DNA from 4 places in the Streptomyces sp. NPDC046887 genome. Region 2 is predicted to be linked to each of the others. Evidence: riboswitches for the same ligand, from Rfam matches in the RefSeq annotation. Region 2 holds a riboswitch; each other region holds the start of a gene.

Region 1 (4,135 bases), on a different contig from region 2:
CGAGGTCCGGGCGGAGGGGGAGCGGCTGGTCGCCGAGGTGAGCGGAGACGTGGACGAGGACGAGCTGCGTGCCTGGGCGGCCGACCGGCTGCCCGAGTACGCGGTCCCGGCCACCGTGCGCACCCCCGGCCGGGAGTCTCGGGATGCCGGCGCCCCGGGTCAGCGGCCGGCCCACGACCCCGGCGGGCCGCTTCCCCTGCTGCTGGCACTCTTCGCCGAGGTGCTGGGCGGTCGGCCGGTCGGGCCGGACGACAACTTCTTCCGGTCCGGCGGACACTCCCTGCTGGCGGTACGGCTGCTCAACCGGGTCCGCGCCGAGCTGGGCCGGGACCTCACCCTTCGGGAGGTCTTCCGCCACCCCACCCCGGCCGCCCTGGCCGCCCATCTGGCCGCCACCGGGGCCGCCCCGGCCGCCTCCCGGCCCGCGCTCCGGCGCCGCCGGGTGCCCCAGGGGTGAGCCGAGGGGGCGGGAGCGGACGCGCGGCACCCCTTTGGCGCAGCCCGACGCGGTGGACACCGGGTAACCACGGTACGGAGCACCCGTCGGCCCGGGCGGGCGCTCCGTACCGCCCGGGCCGCGTCCCCCACCGGGACCCGGCACCGCCCCGCCCCCTCCCGAGGAGTGCCGCCGTGAACCCGACCCCGACCGAGCCGCCCATCGCCAACACCGAGCAGGCCGAGGCCTGGAACGGCTACGAGGGCGAGCACTGGGCCCGCCACCAAGGCCGCTGGGACGCGGTCAACGAGGGGTACTGCGCACCGCTGCTCAACGCCGCCGCGATCGGTTCGGGAGACAGGGTGCTGGACGTCGGCTGCGGCTCCGGGCGCACCACCCGGCTCGCCGCCGAACGCGCCGCGACCGGCGGCGCCACCGGCCTGGACCTGTCCGCCCCCATGCTGGAGCGGGCCCGGGCCACCGCCGAGCGGGAGGGGATCCGGAACGCGGAGTTCCTCCGCGGCGACGCCCAGGTGTACCCGTTCGAGCCGGGTTCCTTCGACCGGGCGATCAGCCGCTTCGGGCTGACCTTCTTCGCCGATCCGGCGGCCGGCTTCGGCAACATCGGGCGGGCGCTGCGCCCCGGCGGGCGGCTGGCCTTCGTCTGCCCGGCGGAGCCCGAGGCGAACGAGTGGCTGGCCGCCCTCACCTCGCTGAAGGACATCGTGCCCATGGGCGGCTTCGGGGCCGCGGGCAAGCCGGGGATGTTCTCCCTGGCCGATCCCGCCGCCATCCGGTCGGTGCTCGCCGCCGGCGGCTACGCCAACCCCGGTGTCCACCGGGTGGAGGCGTACGGGGAGTGGGGCGCCGACGCCGAGGAGGTGGCCGCGTTCATGCTGGGGATGGGGCCGGGGCGGCATCTGCTGTCGCAGGTGGGGCCCGAGGCGCGCGAGGAGGCGGGCCGGCGGCTGACCGGGGCGCTGCGCCGGTACGAGAAGGGGGACGGCCCGCTGCGACTGCGCTCCACCGCCTGGCTGGTCACGGCCGAGCGCCCGGAGTGAGACCCCCGTCAGCTCATGCCGGAAGGCCGGCCGCGCGGGGCGGCCGGCCTTCCGGCAGGTTCACGGCGGTGGCTCCCCGTACCGCCTGACACGGGGAGCCGCCTGCCATCGGCCTAGTAGGGGCCGTTGACGTTGTCGATGGAGCCGTAGCGGTCGGCCGCGTAGTTGCAGGCGGCGACGATGTTGGCGACCGGGTCGTAGCTGTCGGTCGAGGTGCCGGCCACGTGGTACGCCTGGAAGGTCGGGTCGATCACCTGGAGCAGGCCCTTGGACGGGGTGCCGTTGACGGCGTTGACGTCCCAGTTGTTGATGGCCAGCGGGTTGCCGGAGGACTCGCGCATGATGTTGCGGTGGATGCCCTCGTAGCTGCCGGGGATGCCGTTCTGCGCCATGACGTCCAGGGCCTCGCGGATCCAGCCGTCCAGGTTGTCGGCGTACGCCGTCTTGGCGGCGGCGGGCTTCGCGGCGGCCGGGGCGGCCTTGGCGACGGCCGGCACGGCCTCCGGCTTCGTCGCGGCGGCGGCCTGGGCGACGCTGAGCTTCAGGCCCGGGCGGATCAGCGAGGGGTCGGCGCCGACGGCGGCGCGGTTGGCCTCGTACAGGCTCTTCCAGCCGCCGGCCACCTCATGGGAGCGGGCGATCGTGGACAGGGTGTCGCCGAGGACCACGGAGTACGTGGCGGGGGCGGCCTTGGCGGCGGCGGGGGCGGCGGTCTTCGCCTGGACGACGGCCGCGGCCGGGGCGGCGGCGGGAGCGGCGTGGGCGGTGGCCGCGCCGATCACCGGCAGGGCGAGCGCGGCGCCACCGGTGCCGACCGCGAGAACGCGGCGGGCCAGGGCGCTGTTGCGGACACGGCGGTGCTTACCCATTGCGGGCATGGTGCTTTCCTCTCCGGCGCCTACGAGGTGAGCTGTCGGGTTCGGGCTGGAGTTGCCCGGCCGCGGAATTCCGCGACTTCACCCCAAGCCGTTCCGCGGCTGTGCGGTCCGGCGCTTACCTGGGTCCCCCGCTCCTGCCGTGCGTGTGGGTGAGTGGGTGCGTGTCCGGACGGCGGCAGGATTCGGCGTTCCACCCGGAATGAGCGTGACCGTAGGCGAGGGAATCGGGGCAGAACAAGCGCCGATCTACCGCCGCACGGCCGGTAGTCGGCGAATTCCGGGAATTGGATCTCCCCGCCTTTTCTGGCGGCCCGTCAAATGCGCTGCCGTATAAGCATTGGATCAATTTCGGAAATGCGCATGTCATTTCCGGGCGGTGATGGACATCACGGGTCCGCCCTCGGTGGGATAAGTCAGTCTATGTTTCCCTAACTTGACCCATAGGGATCTAAAGCCCCAAAGGTGCGCCAGCTGTCAAAAGGGACAGATCGGTGCGCCTGTCCCGGACGGCCCGCGGCTACCAGGCCAGGTCGTCCAGCAGGGCGTCCACCGGCTGCCGGTCACCGTCCGCCGGGGACTGCTCGGTCCACATGACCTTCCCCTGCGCGGTGTAGCGGGTGCCCCAGCGCTGGGCGAACTGCGACACCAGATACAGCCCGCGCCCGCCCTCGTCCGTGTCGGAGGCCCGCCGCAGATGCGGGGAGGTGCTGCTGCCGTCGGACACCTCGCAGGTCAGCCACCGCTCGTACAGCATCCGCACATGGATCGGCGCCGAGCCGTAGCGGATCGCGTTGGTGACCAGCTCGCTCAGCATCAGCTCGGTGGTGAAGCCGATCTCCGCCAGCCCCCACGCCTCCAGCTGCCGCCCGCAGGCCGCCCGCACCTCGCCGACCGCGGCCGGATCCGGCGCCACGTCGAAGTCCGCCACCCGGGAGCGGTCCACCAGCCGGGTACGGGCCACCAGCAGCGCGATGTCGTCCCGCCGCCGCGAGGGCACCAGCGCCTCCACCACCGCCCGGCAGGTCTCCTCCGGAGAACGCTCCGGACGGCCGCCGAGCGCCGAGCGCAGCATCGACAGACCCGTCTCCACATCCTGCTCCCGGTGCTCGACCAGCCCGCCGGTGTACAGCACCAGCCGGCTGCCCTCGGCCAGGTCCAGCTCCACCGTCTCGTACGGCGCACCGCCCAGCCCCAGTGGCGGGGCCACCGGCACCTCCGGGCTGCGCACCGCCCCGTCCGGCCCCACCACCAGCGGTGCGAAGTGCCCGGCGGTCGCCACCGAGGCCCGCCCGGACACCGGGTCGTACACCGCGTACAGACAGGTCGCGCCCGTCACCGCGGCCACCCCCGCGCCGCCCTCCTCCTGGTCGATCCGGGACACCAGCTCGTCCAGATGGCCCAGCAGCTCGTCCGGCGGCAGGTCCAGCGCCGAGAAGTTGTGCACCGCGGTCCGCAGCCGCCCCATGGTGGCCGCCGCGTGCAGCCCGTGTCCCACCACGTCCCCCACCACCAGCGCCACCCGCGCACCGGGCAGCGGGATCACGTCGAACCAGTCACCCCCGACCCCCGCCTGGGCGGGCAGATACCGGTAGGCCGCCTCCACCGCGTCCTGCTCGGGCAGGCTGTGCGGCAGCAGACTGCGCTGGAGGGTGACCGCCATCGCGTGCTCACGGGTGTAGCGGCGCGCGTTGTCGATGGCCACCGCGGCCCGCGCCGCCAGCTCCTCGGCGAAGGCCAGATCCTCCGCCTCGAACGGCGCC
Region 2 (4,135 bases):
GGCCCCGGGCGGCCCGGCCCCGGAAACGCAGGTCCCGGCCTCAGGGCCGCAGCCCGGCCCCGGAAACGCAGCCCCAGCCCGGCACCGCAGCCCCCAGGGCCGTAGCCCGGAAACACAGGCCCCAGCCCAGGGCCGCAGCCCGGCACCACAGCCCCCAGCCCCCAGGGCCGTAGCCCGGCACCGCAGACCCCAGCCCAGGGCCGCCGCCCCCCGCCTCAGAGCGGCAGCAGGTCGGGGCGCTTCGCGGAGACGTGGTCGCCGGAGGACTGGCCGCGCAGCCGGCGGCCGATCCAGGGGACGAGGTACTCGCGGGCCCAGTTGATGTCGTCCCGGCGGCCCTCCAGGGTGCGGCGCGGAGGGAGCGGCGGCCAGGGCTGGTCCGGGTCGGCGGGGACCGGCAGGCCGAGCACCTGCCCGGCGCGCAGGGCGACCCGGGTGTGACCCTCGGGCGACAGATGGAGCCGGTCCAGGTCCCAGGCCCGCCGGTCCTGCACGGTGCGCAGTGACCACAGGTCCAGCACCGGGCAGCCGTACCGGTCGGCGATCGCCCGGACATGGCCGTTGTAGGTGGCGATCTTGCCGCGCAGATGGCGCAGTACCGGGACGCCCCGGGTGTCGAAGCCCGTCGTCACCAGGACCGTGCCGACCACCGGGGCCAGCGCGGCGACCGCCCGCTCGAAGCGTTCGGCCACATCGTCCGGATCGCTGCCGGGGCGGATGATGTCGTTGCCGCCGGCGCAGAAGGTCACCAGGTCGGGGGCGAGTTCCCGGGCTCGGGGGATCTGCTCGGCCACCACCTGGTCGAGCAGCCGTCCGCGTACGGCGAGGTTGGCGTACCGGAACGACTCGGGTTCCGGCAGCCGGTCCGCGAGGAGCACCGCGAGGCGGTCCGCCCAGCCGACGAAGGCCCCACCGGGCCCCGGGTCCCCGACGCCCTCGGTGAAACTGTCACCGATCGCCGCGTACGACCCGCATACGTCACGTTCACTGAAGGTCGAATGGTCTGCCACGGCAGGTCATCCTTCTACGCGGGATGTGACCTACGCGACCGTAAGGAGGGGTTGACGGGGCGTGATGTTTGCCACCGGTCAATTTTCCCCCAAGCGCGGAATAAGCGGGGTGCGGAAAAACGGGGCGGAATTGCGGGGGGGGTGGAGGCAGTGGACGCGCCTCCGCCCGGCACCGTGTGCGGGTGCCGGGCGGAGGCGGCGGCGGAGAGGCCGAGAGGGATCAGATGCCGACGCCGTGGCTGCGGAGGTAGGCCAGCGGGTCGATGTCCGAGCCGTAGCTGGGGCTGGTGCGGATCTCGAAGTGCAGGTGCGGGCCGGTGACGTTGCCGGTGGCGCCCGACAGGCCGATCTGCTGGCCGGCGCTCACGGTCTGGCCGGCGGACACCCCGAGGGAGGAGAGGTGGGCGTACTGCGAGTAGTTGCCGTCCTCGTGCTTGATGACGATCTCGTTGCCGTACGCGCCGCCCGACTGGGCGGAGACCACGGTGCCCGGGCCGACCGCCTTGATCGGGGTGCCGGTGGAGGCGGCGAAGTCGACGCCGGTGTGGTAGCCGGAGGACCACATGGAGCCGGACTGGTGGTACGGGGTGCCGATGCCGCCGTCGACCGGGGCGACGAAGCCCGAGCCGCTGGTCGAGGCGGAGGAGGCGGGCGCCTCGGCGGCAGGGGCCTCGGGCTTGGGGGCCTCGGAGCGGGCGGTGCTCCGGGAGGCGCGGTCCGCGTCGGCCTTCGGCTTGGCCGGAGCCGCCTCGGCTCCACCGGACTTGGCGCCGAGGGTCAGCTTCATGCCCGGGATGATCAGCGCCGGGTCCTCGCCGACGACCTTCCGGTTGTCCTCGTACAGCTTCTGCCAGCCGCCCTTGACGTTCTTGTTGTGGGCGATCTTGGCGAGGTAGTCGCCGGCGACCACGGTGTAGCTGCGGGGCGCGGCCTTCGCGGCGCTGTGCGCGGCCTGCTGCACGGCGGCGGTCTGGGCGGCGGCGGCCGGGGCGCTCTGCTCGGCGGCGTGGGCGCCGCTCGCGGCGAACAGCGGCAGCGCGATGGCGGCGCCACCGGTGCCGGCGGCGACGAAGCCGCGGGTGAGGGTGCTGGACTTGGGACGGCGGTGCTTACCCTTGCCGGGCATGGCGAATCCTCTCCGGCGCCTACGAGGTGAGCTGTCGGGTTCGGACTGGAGATGTCCGGCCGTGTACTGACACGGCTTCACCCCGAGCCGGGCCCCTCCCGGGGTTCGGCGTACTACCTGGGTCCCCCGCTCCTGCCACGCGTGGGTGAGTGTGAATTCCGGGCCGGTGGCAGGATTCGGCGGTCCGGCCGGATTGCCGTGAACTTAAGCGAGCGGAGTCGGCGCGAACAAGCCGCGGCTTTCCGGTGGGTATTCCTAGGGGTGCGAACGGAGCGGAATCGCGGTCACCCTGTGTGGATTACGGATCATGAGTTCCCGTCCCCAGCACGGCAATTGGGAGCCCTTGGCGGGCACGGACCGTCACGGTTATGACGCTGCTCACGCGCTCCGGCCCATTTACCCCACGACCAGGGCAGGTTGGCCCGGAACATAGCCAAACAAGCAATTCGGACAGATGCTCCCAGTCAGGGGCGAGTCGATACGGTCATGTCAGCCCCTGGGGCACCGGAGAACGCACTTCGCACCGACACAACGGGCCTTACGTGCATGGGTGCCGAAACGGACAAAGGGGTCGCCGATCCGGACCGGGGGCTCCCCGGGGCGCCGAGCCCGCGCGCGGCGGGTCCGCGCAGGTCCGGGGTCGTACGGCCCCTCCTGGTACGCCGTGACCGTGCCGTATCGTCGGAGCCGCGACCTCGTCGGCGGCCGGCGCCGACGGCAGACGCGGAGGAGACCTTCGTGACCCAGCAGCTGCCGCAGGCACCGTCCACCGAGCCCGAGCTGACCGGGGTCCGCAACTTCCGGGATGTCGGCGGGCTGCCCACGGTGGACGGCCGGCGGGTGCGGCAGGGCACGCTCTACCGCAGCGGCCACCTCGCACACGCCACCGGGGAGGACGCCGCCTTCCTCGCCACGCTGGGGCTGCACACCGTCTTCGACTTCCGCAACTCCGCCGACCAGAAGCTGGAGGGGCCGGACATCGCGCTGCCGGGCGTGCGGAACGTGAACATCCCGCTCTCCGACCCGGCCGACGGCGCCGAGTTCTGGACCATGGTCCGGGACGGCGACCTCGACCAGCTGCGCGCCATCCTGGACGACGGCAAGGGCGCGAACCGGATGATCGCCTCGTACCGCTCGATCATCACGGACCGCACCGGCGAGCACAGCCGGGTGCTGCACGCCCTCGCCGAGGAGAGCGTGCCGGCGCTGATGCACTGCGCCGCCGGCAAGGACCGGGCCGGGCTGTCGGTCGCGGTCACCCTGCTCGCCCTCGGGGTGGAGCGGGAGGCGATCGAGGAGGACTATCTGAAGTCCAACGAGCCGAGCCGCCGCTACAAGGTGCGCCGCACCGACACCTCGGCGACGGGGATGTCCGCCGAGGTGATGGAGCTGCTCAACCCGCTGTTCGAGGCCCGGATCGAGTATCTGCGGACGGCCTTCGACACCATCGAGGCCACCTGGGGCACCACCGACCGCTATCTGGCCGAGGGCCTGCGCCTGGCCCCGGAGACCCGGGAGCGGCTGCGGGAGCGGCTGCTCGACGACTCCGGGGACGGCGTCGAGAGGGTCTGACGGCTGCTACTGGTTCTGGCCGCCGAGCACGAAGAGCAGATAGAGGAAGGCCGCGAAGAGGTGGCCGGCGATGAGGTAGGCGAAGAGCCGGACCAGGATGCCGGTCGGGAAGCGCCGCTCCTCGCGGTCCGCCCGGCTGTCCTTTCCCGCCCGCCCGGGCGCCGGGGCGGGGGTCCCCGAGGTCTCGCCGCGGTCCGCGGCCGGTTCCTGGATCATGGTGGATCGCTCCTCTCGGCGCCGGGCCGCTCAGCGGGCCCGGACGGTGCCGCCGCCGAGGCACAGCTCGGCGGCGGGGCTCTGCATCAGGGTGTGGACGAACAGCAGCTCCGCCCCGCCGGCGGTGGCCGCGGCGATACGGTGCGGGGTCAGCGAGTCGAAGTGGGCGGAGTCACCCGGGTCCAGGACGTGCGCCGTCTCGCCCAGGGTG
Region 3 (4,135 bases), on a different contig from region 2:
CACGCGCGAGGGCAGCCGGCGGGACGGGCTGGACGCCTTCGAGGGGTTCACCACCGCGGTGCTGGCGGAGATCCCGCGCGGCCGGGGGGTGGTGCGGATCGTCGACCGGGGGCATCCGGAGCCGCTGCTGCTCCATGCGGACGGCAGGATCGTCCGGCTCGTCCCCGTCGAGCCGGCGCTGCCGCTCGGCATGGCGGAGCTGGGCGCCTGGCCCGACCGCTCGTACGAGGTGGCCTTTCCGTCCGGGGCGACGCTGCTGTTCTACACGGACGGCCTCTCCGAGGCGCGGGATCCGCAGGGGGTGTTCTACGACCCGGTGGCCCGGCTGCGGGGGCGGATCTTCCCGGGGCCGGACGCCATCCTCGACGCGCTCACGGACGACGTACGGCTGCACACGGCGGGCGGCGCGAGGGACGACCTGGCGCTGCTGGCGGTCGCGCGCCCCGCGGTGGGGCAGCCGCCCCGGCGCCGCACCATGCCGGTGGTGCCCTGAGCTTCCCGGAGGGGGTCGGGTATACGGAGGGTGATCACCATGGCCCCGTCCGTTTCTCCCGTGACAGGGATACGGAGAGGGCGCGGCGGGTACCCGGGGGCCGGTGGTGGATACATGCGCCGGTGAGGCTTCTGAGGGGTGGTCAACTCGACCCCGTATCAGCGCATCTGCCCAGGTCCGTCCCTCCTTCGGAGGCCGAACGATCGCATGGAGCGGCTTGGAATCCGAGCCCCGGGTCTATTAACGTTCGATAACGCAGCGCGGTCGTCCCAGCCGTCGGCAAGACGGCGCCGTGCGCGCGCCGAATTCCGCTCGGAAACCGGGGAACCACCACTTTGGGGTGAATCGGGCCGCTTGGCCCGTAGGAGACCTTCCTGCTCCGAACCCGTCAGCTAACCCGGTAGGCGCGAAGGAAGGAAAGGAGTGCGCCTCCGTGGCGTCCAACAGGCCTGCCCCCGAGACTTCTTACGGTCCGGGTGGCTCCCTTGGCATCACGGCCGCTCCGGCCGGTCCGTTCTCCTCCTCAGGCTTCCCGGGCGCCGCCCCGGCAAACGACCCGATCGGCCCGGAGGCCGCCTTCGGCCCGGATGGCTCGTTCGGCCCGGATGGCTCCGTGTTCGGCTCGGATGGCTCGTTCGGCCCGGACGGCTCCGCACTCGGTTCGGATGGCTCGTTCGAGGAGTGGAACCCGACCGAGGAGACCGTCCGCCCCGTGCGCGGTCGGCACCGGGTGGCCAAGCAGCGCGGCGGCCTGGCCCGTAGCTCCACCGTCCTCGGTGTGGGCGTCATCGCGGCGGTCGGCGCGGGCGGTATGGCCACCGCGCAGAGCAAGCCGCCGGTCTCCATCTCCCTGCCGGACGCCGTCGCCGACAAGCTCCCGGACGCCGCGTCCCTGCCCGGTATCGGCTCGCTGATATCCGGTGACGAGGAGTCGGGCGAGGAAGCGGGCGGTGCGGTCGCGGCCCCGGGGACGGCGGCCCTGGCCGGCACCGCCGACCGTGGCGGCGCCGCCGACGCCGGTGAGGCGCTGCGGGCCCGGATCCTCCAGCAGGCCGAGCAGGCCCAGGCGTCCGCCGACGCCGAAGCGCGGGCCGCCGCCGAGCGGAAGGCCGCCGAACAGGCCGCCACCGAGGCCGAGAAGCAGCGCGGTGCGGCGGACAAGGCCGCCGAGGCCGAGAAGGCGAAGAAGGAAGCGGCGGCGAAGAAGGCCGCCGAGGAGAAGGCGAAGGCCGAGGCCAGGGCCAAGGCGGCCGCAGAGGCCGAGGTCGAGGCGGAGCCGGAGAAGCCGGCTCCGGCGGAGAAGCCGGCCGAGGCGGCGGGCGACTGGTCGCTGCCCACCTCCTCGTACACCATCACCTCCACCTTCGGGCAGGCCGGCTCGATGTGGTCCTCCGGCTACCACACCGGTCTCGACCTGGCCGCGCCGACCGGCACGCCGGCCAAGGCGGTCCACGGCGCCACGGTCAAGTCGGCCGGCTGGTCGGGCTCCTACGGCTACCGCATCGTGCTGGAGCTGGCGGACGGCACCGAGGTCTGGTACTGCCATCTGTCTTCGATGACGGTCGCCGCCGGGCAGCAGGTCGGCGCCGGGGAGACCATCGGCCGGGTCGGCGCCACCGGCAATGTCACCGGGCCGCATCTGCACCTGGAGGTCCACACCCCGGGCGGCCAGGGCATCGACCCGCTCTCCTGGCTGCGCGGCAAGGGCCTCACGGTCTGACGGAGCGGCCACCCGGCCCCCGCCCGCCCCCGCTCCAGGGCGGAATAGCGCTCCGGGGGCGGAATACCGCTCCGGGGCGGAATAGGGCTCCGGCGGGGGCGTGTTCTGCCCTCCATGACCTCTCTCCGCAAGCTGGGCACGTCCGACCTGCTCGTCTTCCCGCTCGCCCTGGGCGGCAACGTCTTCGGCTGGACCGCCGACCGGGCGCAGTCCTTCGCCGTGCTGGACGCCTATACGGCGGCCGGCGGGAACTTCGTCGACACCGCCGACACCTACTCCTCCTGGGCCCCCGGCAACCAGGGTGGCGAGTCGGAGACGATCATCGGCGAGTGGCTGGCCGCCCGCGGCAACCGGGCGGACGTGCTGATCGCCACCAAGGCCGGTGCCCATCCTGACTTCAAGGGGCTGGCCCCGGCCACCCTCCGGGCGGCCGTGGACGCGTCGCTGCGCCGGCTGGGCACCGACTACATCGACCTCTTCTACACCCACTACGACGACCCCTCGGTCCCGGTCGAGGAGTTCGTGCCGGTGCTGGACCAGCTGGTCCGGGACGGCAAGGTACGGGCGATCGCCGCCTCCAACATCTCGCCCGAGCGGCTCCGGGAGGCGCTGGACTTCTCCGCCCGCGAGGGGCTGGCCGCCTACAGCGCCCTGCAACCGCACTACAACCTGGTCTCCCGCGACACCTACGAGGGCGGGCTGCGCGACCTCGTCGAGCGCGACGGGCTGGCGGCCGTGCCGTACTACGCCCTGGCCTCGGGCTTCCTCACCGGCAAGTACCGGCCGGGCACCGAGGTGGACAGCGCCCGGGCGGGCGGCGCCGCCAAGCACCTGGAGTCCGACCGCGGCCGCACGGTGCTCGCCGCGCTCGACCAGGTCGCCGAGGCCCATGGCGCGGAGCCGGCGACGGTGGCCCTGGCCTGGCTCGCCGCGCAGCCCACGGTCGCCGCGCCGATCGCCTCCGCCCGCACCGTGGAGCAGCTGCCGGCCCTGCTGGCGCTCGCCGACCTCACCCTGACCGACCAGGACCTGGCCGCGCTGACCGCCGCCTCCGACTGAGCCACGCGAAAGGCCAGGAGGCGGTCAGTAGCGGTACGGGTTGTAGCCGCCCCCGTAGTTGAGGTGCGGGGGCGGTGTCCACACCCGGCCGGTGGCCTGGGCGGCGTAGGTGAGGGCGGGCCCGGCCACCTCCTTGCGCTGCCAGAGGTGGTGCAGCAGCTCCTGCTCCCGGGCGGCGAAGTCCCCGTCCGCGTTGCCCCGGCGGGCGCGGTGGCGCAGGAAGGCCAGCGAGGTGGCGAACGCCTCGTACTCCCCGACCGCCGCCGCGGCGGCCGGGCCGAAGCAGCGGGCGGCGTACGCCCGGGCCAGCTCCCGGGCGCGCATCGAGGAGAGCGCCCGGGGGACGGCCGGGGCGAGCCAGCCGGCCGCCGCGTACACCGGGAGCTCGCCGGATATCGTCCGCAGCTCGCTCTGGCGCGACCAGATCGCCAGCCAGGTCAGCAGCCCGAACACCGGGACCATGATCATCCCGTAGACGGCGAGGAAGCCCCAGGGGCCGATCGACGCCGAGCCGTTCCACAGGGCGTGCATGCCCATCGCCAGGACCAGCCCGGTGAGCGGCAGCAGCACCCGGCGGATCCGGTGGCGGCGGGCGGCGGCCGCCGCGAGGCCGAAGCCTATGCCGGTGAACACGGTGAACAGCGGGTGGGCGAACGGGGACATCACGATCCGCACGAAGAAGGTCCCGGCCGTGACGGACGCGAACCCGGCGGTGCCGATCTCCTGGTCCTCGCCGAAGGCGTTGCCCAGGTAGAGGATGTTCTCGGTGAAGGCGAAGCCGGTCGCGGAGAAGCCGGCGACCACCACCCCGTCCACGATGCCGGTGAAGTCCCGGCGGCGGAAGAAGAAGACCAGCAGCACGG
Region 4 (4,135 bases), on a different contig from region 2:
TACCACCACACCCCGATCGGCTCGATGGCCGACCTGGACGCGGCCACGCTGGAGGACGCGCGGGAGTTCTTCCGCACCTACTACGCGCCCAACAACGCGGTGCTGTCGGTGGTCGGCGACATCGACCCCGAGCAGACCCTCGCCTGGGTCGAGCGCTACTTCGGCTCCATCCCCTCGCACGACGGCAAGCAGCCGCCCCGGGACGGCTCCCTGCCCGACACCATCGGCGCCCAGTTGCGCGAGGTGGTGGAGGCCGAGGTCCCGGCCCGCGCCCTGATGGCCGCCTACCGGCTGCCGCAGGACGGCACCCGCGAGTGCGACGCGGCCGACCTCGCCCTCACCGTCCTCGGCGGCGGCGACTCCTCCCGGCTGCACAACCGCCTGGTGCGCCGAGACCGCACCGCCGTCGCGGCCGGCTTCGGGCTGCTGCGCCTGGCCGGCGCGCCCTCGCTCGGCTGGCTGGACGTGAAGACCTCCGGCGGCGTCGAGGTCCCCGACATCGAGACCGCCGTCGACGAGGAACTGGCCCGGTTCGCCGCCGAGGGGCCCACCCCCGACGAGATGGAGCGCGCCCAGGCCCAGCTGGAGCGCGAGTGGCTGGACCGGCTCGGCACCGTCGCCGGGCGCGCCGACGAACTGTGCCGGTACGCGGTGCTGTTCGGCGACCCGCAGCTGGCGCTCACCGCCGTCCAGCGGGTCCTGGACATCACCCCGGAGGAGGTGCGGGCGGTCGCCGAGGCCCGGCTGCGCCCCGACAACCGCGCCGTCCTGGTCTACGAGCCGCTGGCCGCCGAGGCCGACGAGCAGGACGACACGAACGACAGCATCGGTGCCGAGCAGGAAGTGGGGGCGGACAAGTGAGTGAGACCGCCGAGTCCCTGACGTCCATGGAGTTCCACCCGCAGCCCCAGCCGGGCGCCGCGAAGCCGTGGGCCTTCCCCGCCCCCGAGCGCGGCACGCTGGACAACGGCCTGACCGTGCTGCGCTGCCACCGCCCCGGCCAGCAGGTCGTCGCCGTGGAGCTGTCGCTGGCCGCCCCGCTGGACGCCGAGCCGGCTGGACTGGAGGGCGTGGCCACCATCATGGCCCGGGCGCTCTCCGAGGGCACCGACAAGCACTCCGCCGAGGAGTTCGCCGCCGAGCTGGAGAAGTGCGGCGCCACCCTCGACGCGCACGCCGACCACCCCGGCGTCCGGGTCTCCCTGGAGGTCCCGGTCTCCCGGCTCGGCAAGGCCCTCGGGCTGGTCGCCGAGGCCCTGCGCGCCCCCGCCTTCGAGGCGGGCGAGGTCGAGCGCCTGGTGCGCAACCGGCTGGACGAGATCCCGCACGAGAACGCCAACCCGGGCCGCCGGGCCGCCATCCAGTTCTCCAAGGAGCTGTTCCCGGCCGACTCCCGGATGTCCCGCCCCCGCCAGGGCACCGAGGAGTCGGTGGCCGGGATCGACGCCGCCGCGGTGCGCGCCTTCTACGAGGCCCATGTCCGCCCGGCGACCGCCACCGCGGTCGTGGTCGGCGACCTGGACGGGACCGACCTGGACGCCGTCCTCGCCGACACCCTCGGCGACTGGACCGGGAACGCCGGCGCCCCGCGCACCATGCCGCCGGTGACCGCCGACGACACCGGCCGGGTTGTCATCGTGGACCGCCCCGGCGCCGTCCAGACCCAGGTGCTGATCGGCCGGGTCGGCCCGGACCGGCACGACCGGGTCTGGCCGGCCCAGGTGCTCGGCACCTACTGCCTGGGCGGCACCCTGACCTCGCGGCTGGACCGGGTGCTGCGCGAGGAGAAGGGCTACACCTACGGCGTACGGGCGTTCAGCCAGGTGCTGCGCTCCGGCCCGGAGGGCGTGGGCGCGGCGATGCTGGCCATCAGCGGCTCGGTGGACACCCCCAACACCGGCCCGGCGCTGGACGACCTGTGGAAGGTGCTGCGCACCCTGGCCGCCGAGGGCCTGACCGACCCCGAGCGGGATGTGGCGGTGCAGAACCTCGTGGGTGTGGCGCCGTTGAAGTACGAGACGGCCGCCTCCGTCGCCGCCACTCTGGCCGACCAGGTGGAGCAGCACCTCCCCGACGACTACCAGGCCCAGCTGTACGCCGCGCTCGCCGCGACGGGCACGGTGGAGGCCACCGCGGCGGTCGTCAGCGCCTTCCCGGTGGACCGGCTGGTCACCGTGCTGGTCGGTGACGCGGCGCAGATCAAGGAGCCCGTGGAGGCGCTCGGTCTCGGCGCGGTGACGGTCGTCCGCAGCTGACCCTCCCGTCCGGCCCACGGACAGGTCGATCCGACCTCTCGGCAAGCGGACCCCGGTACTCCGAAGTGGGTGCCGGGGTCCGGTCGTTTGTCCGGATTGGTAGGGAGGGGGCGGCTTGGCGGTGTGGCGTGCGCAACAAAAGGCCGAGACCATTTGGATATTGAAAGATCGGACGCTTAGCGTCTGATGCGCTGTCCGCCCGCTGCATCCGCCGCATCCGCGGCATCGGACAGCGATCGCCGAGTCCCCGTCAGGCGCGAGCCTGGGGAGCCGGGGACCCACAGTCCCCTGGGGTGAATCGGGTGCCTTCGCCGTTAGGCGGAGGGGCCCGTAGGAGACCTTCCTGCTCCGAACCCGTCAGCTAACCCGGTAGGCGAGAGGGAAGGAAAGGACCAGCCGCTTCATGGCGTTCACCCGTGCCACCGGGAAGCACCGCGCCCCCAGCCGTACGAACGTTCTGACCCGCAAGGGTGCGCAGGCCGCCGGTATCGCCGCGCTGGCCGGCGGTGGAGTGATCGGCTCGCTCGCCTCCCCGGCGTTCGCCGCCGACACGGAACTGCCGCACTCCATGCCGGATCTGGCCGATACCGGTCTGAACCAGGCCGTCACCACGGACGTCATCGCCGAGCGGGTCGGCGCCCAGGCCCAGGCCCAGCAGCTGGAGGCCACCGAGGACGCCGCCAAGGCGGACGCCCAGGCCAAGGCCGAGGCCGAGTCCATCCGCAAGGCCGAGCTCCGGTTCAAGGCGGCCCGTGACGCCAAGGAGCGCGCCGACCGCGAGGCCAAGGAGCGCGCCGAGCGCGAGGCCGAGCGCAAGCGGCTCAACTCCTTCCAGTCGCCGGTGGCCGGCTCGTATGTGAGCACCTCGTACCAGGCCGGCGGCGGCATGTGGTCCTCCGGCAGCCACACCGGCATCGACTTCCACGCGGCCTCCGGCACCCAGGTCGTCTCCGTGGGCGCGGGCACCGTCGTCGAGGCCGGCTGGGGCGGCGCGTACGGCAACAACGTGGTGATCCGGATGAACGACGGCACCTACACCCAGTACGGCCACCTCTCCCAGCTCAGCGTCTCGGTCGGCCAGAGCGTCACCCCGGGCCAGCAGATAGGCCTGGCCGGTTCCACCGGCAACAGCTCCGGCCCGCACCTGCACTTCGAGGCCCGCACCGGCGCGGACTACGGCTCGGACATCGACCCCGTGGCGTACCTCCGCTCGCACGGCGTCAGCCTCTGAGCCGCACGCCCCCGTACACCTTCCGAAGGCCCCGGTTCGATGGAACCGGGGCCTTCGTGTGCCACCAGGAACTGCCTGCGGAATTCGGCCGGTTCACCGGCCGGGGTGTCGCCGGGGTGTCGGAATTCCCGGCGGGCTGCCATAGAGTCGGGGGAAACGGGAACGGCCCCGGCATGAATTGCGGCCGCGAGGCGGGTGTGTTTCACGCGGCCCGCCGTGGATTACCTGGGAGGTTCGTGATGCGTGTTCCGGCGCACTCGGTGTGCACGGCGATCCGCGACGACATCATCACCGGAGTGTTCGAGCGCGGCGGCCGGCTCACCGAGGAGCAGCTCGCCCGCCGCTACGGCGTCTCCCGGGTCCCGGTGCGCGAGGCGCTGCGCACCCTGGAGTCGGAGGGGTTCGTCACCACCCGCCGGCACGCCGGCGCCTGTGTCGCCGAACCCACCGAGCAGGAGGCCGCCGACCTGCTGGAGGTGCGGCTGCTGGTGGAGCCACTGGGTGCCGCGCGGGCCGCCCGGCGGCGTACCGAGGCCCATCTGAAGGTGCTGCGCGGGCTGGTCCGGCTCGGGCAGGAGCGCGCCCGAGCCGGCCGGGGCGAGGATCTGCGGCCGCTGGCCGGCTGGTTCCACGGGACGCTGGCCCAGGC

What was found. Region 2 has a riboswitch for cyclic di-AMP ahead of ABZ945_RS06940 (LysM peptidoglycan-binding domain-containing M23 family metallopeptidase). Riboswitches for the same ligand answer to the same signal wherever they lie in the genome.
Positions count from the first base shown of each region.
Region 1: linked by a shared signal. The riboswitch ahead of ABZ945_RS17165 (LysM peptidoglycan-binding domain-containing protein) and the one ahead of ABZ945_RS06940 (LysM peptidoglycan-binding domain-containing M23 family metallopeptidase) in region 2 are both predicted to bind cyclic di-AMP.
Region 3: linked by a shared signal. The riboswitch ahead of ABZ945_RS19380 (M23 family metallopeptidase) and the one ahead of ABZ945_RS06940 (LysM peptidoglycan-binding domain-containing M23 family metallopeptidase) in region 2 are both predicted to bind cyclic di-AMP.
Region 4: linked by a shared signal. The riboswitch ahead of ABZ945_RS09065 (M23 family metallopeptidase) and the one ahead of ABZ945_RS06940 (LysM peptidoglycan-binding domain-containing M23 family metallopeptidase) in region 2 are both predicted to bind cyclic di-AMP.

Region 1 is NZ_JBEYXH010000016.1:59,473-63,607, forward strand. Features, by position in the region: gene ABZ945_RS17155 (condensation domain-containing protein) at 1-457, shown strand, start outside; gene ABZ945_RS17160 (class I SAM-dependent methyltransferase) at 631-1,497, shown strand; gene ABZ945_RS17165 (LysM peptidoglycan-binding domain-containing protein) at 1,611-2,375, opposite strand; cyclic di-AMP (ydaO/yuaA leader) riboswitch at 2,378-2,573, opposite strand; gene ABZ945_RS17170 (SpoIIE family protein phosphatase) at 2,893-4,135, opposite strand, start outside.
Region 2 is NZ_JBEYXH010000004.1:212,257-216,391, forward strand. Features, by position in the region: gene ABZ945_RS06935 (SGNH/GDSL hydrolase family protein) at 216-1,010, opposite strand; gene ABZ945_RS06940 (LysM peptidoglycan-binding domain-containing M23 family metallopeptidase) at 1,231-2,136, opposite strand; cyclic di-AMP (ydaO/yuaA leader) riboswitch at 2,140-2,294, opposite strand; gene ABZ945_RS06945 (tyrosine-protein phosphatase) at 2,875-3,708, shown strand; gene ABZ945_RS06950 (DUF6126 family protein) at 3,715-3,924, opposite strand; gene ABZ945_RS06955 (XRE family transcriptional regulator) at 3,955-4,135, opposite strand, start outside.
Region 3 is NZ_JBEYXH010000020.1:17,352-21,486, reverse strand. Features, by position in the region: gene ABZ945_RS19385 (PP2C family protein-serine/threonine phosphatase) at 1-493, shown strand, start outside; cyclic di-AMP (ydaO/yuaA leader) riboswitch at 783-914, shown strand; gene ABZ945_RS19380 (M23 family metallopeptidase) at 1,107-2,213, shown strand; gene ABZ945_RS19375 (aldo/keto reductase) at 2,328-3,272, shown strand; gene ABZ945_RS19370 (PrsW family intramembrane metalloprotease) at 3,297-4,135, opposite strand, start outside.
Region 4 is NZ_JBEYXH010000006.1:132,122-136,256, forward strand. Features, by position in the region: gene ABZ945_RS09055 (pitrilysin family protein) at 1-861, shown strand, start outside; gene ABZ945_RS09060 (pitrilysin family protein) at 888-2,255, shown strand; cyclic di-AMP (ydaO/yuaA leader) riboswitch at 2,483-2,646, shown strand; gene ABZ945_RS09065 (M23 family metallopeptidase) at 2,659-3,486, shown strand; gene ABZ945_RS09070 (GntR family transcriptional regulator) at 3,726-4,135, shown strand, end outside.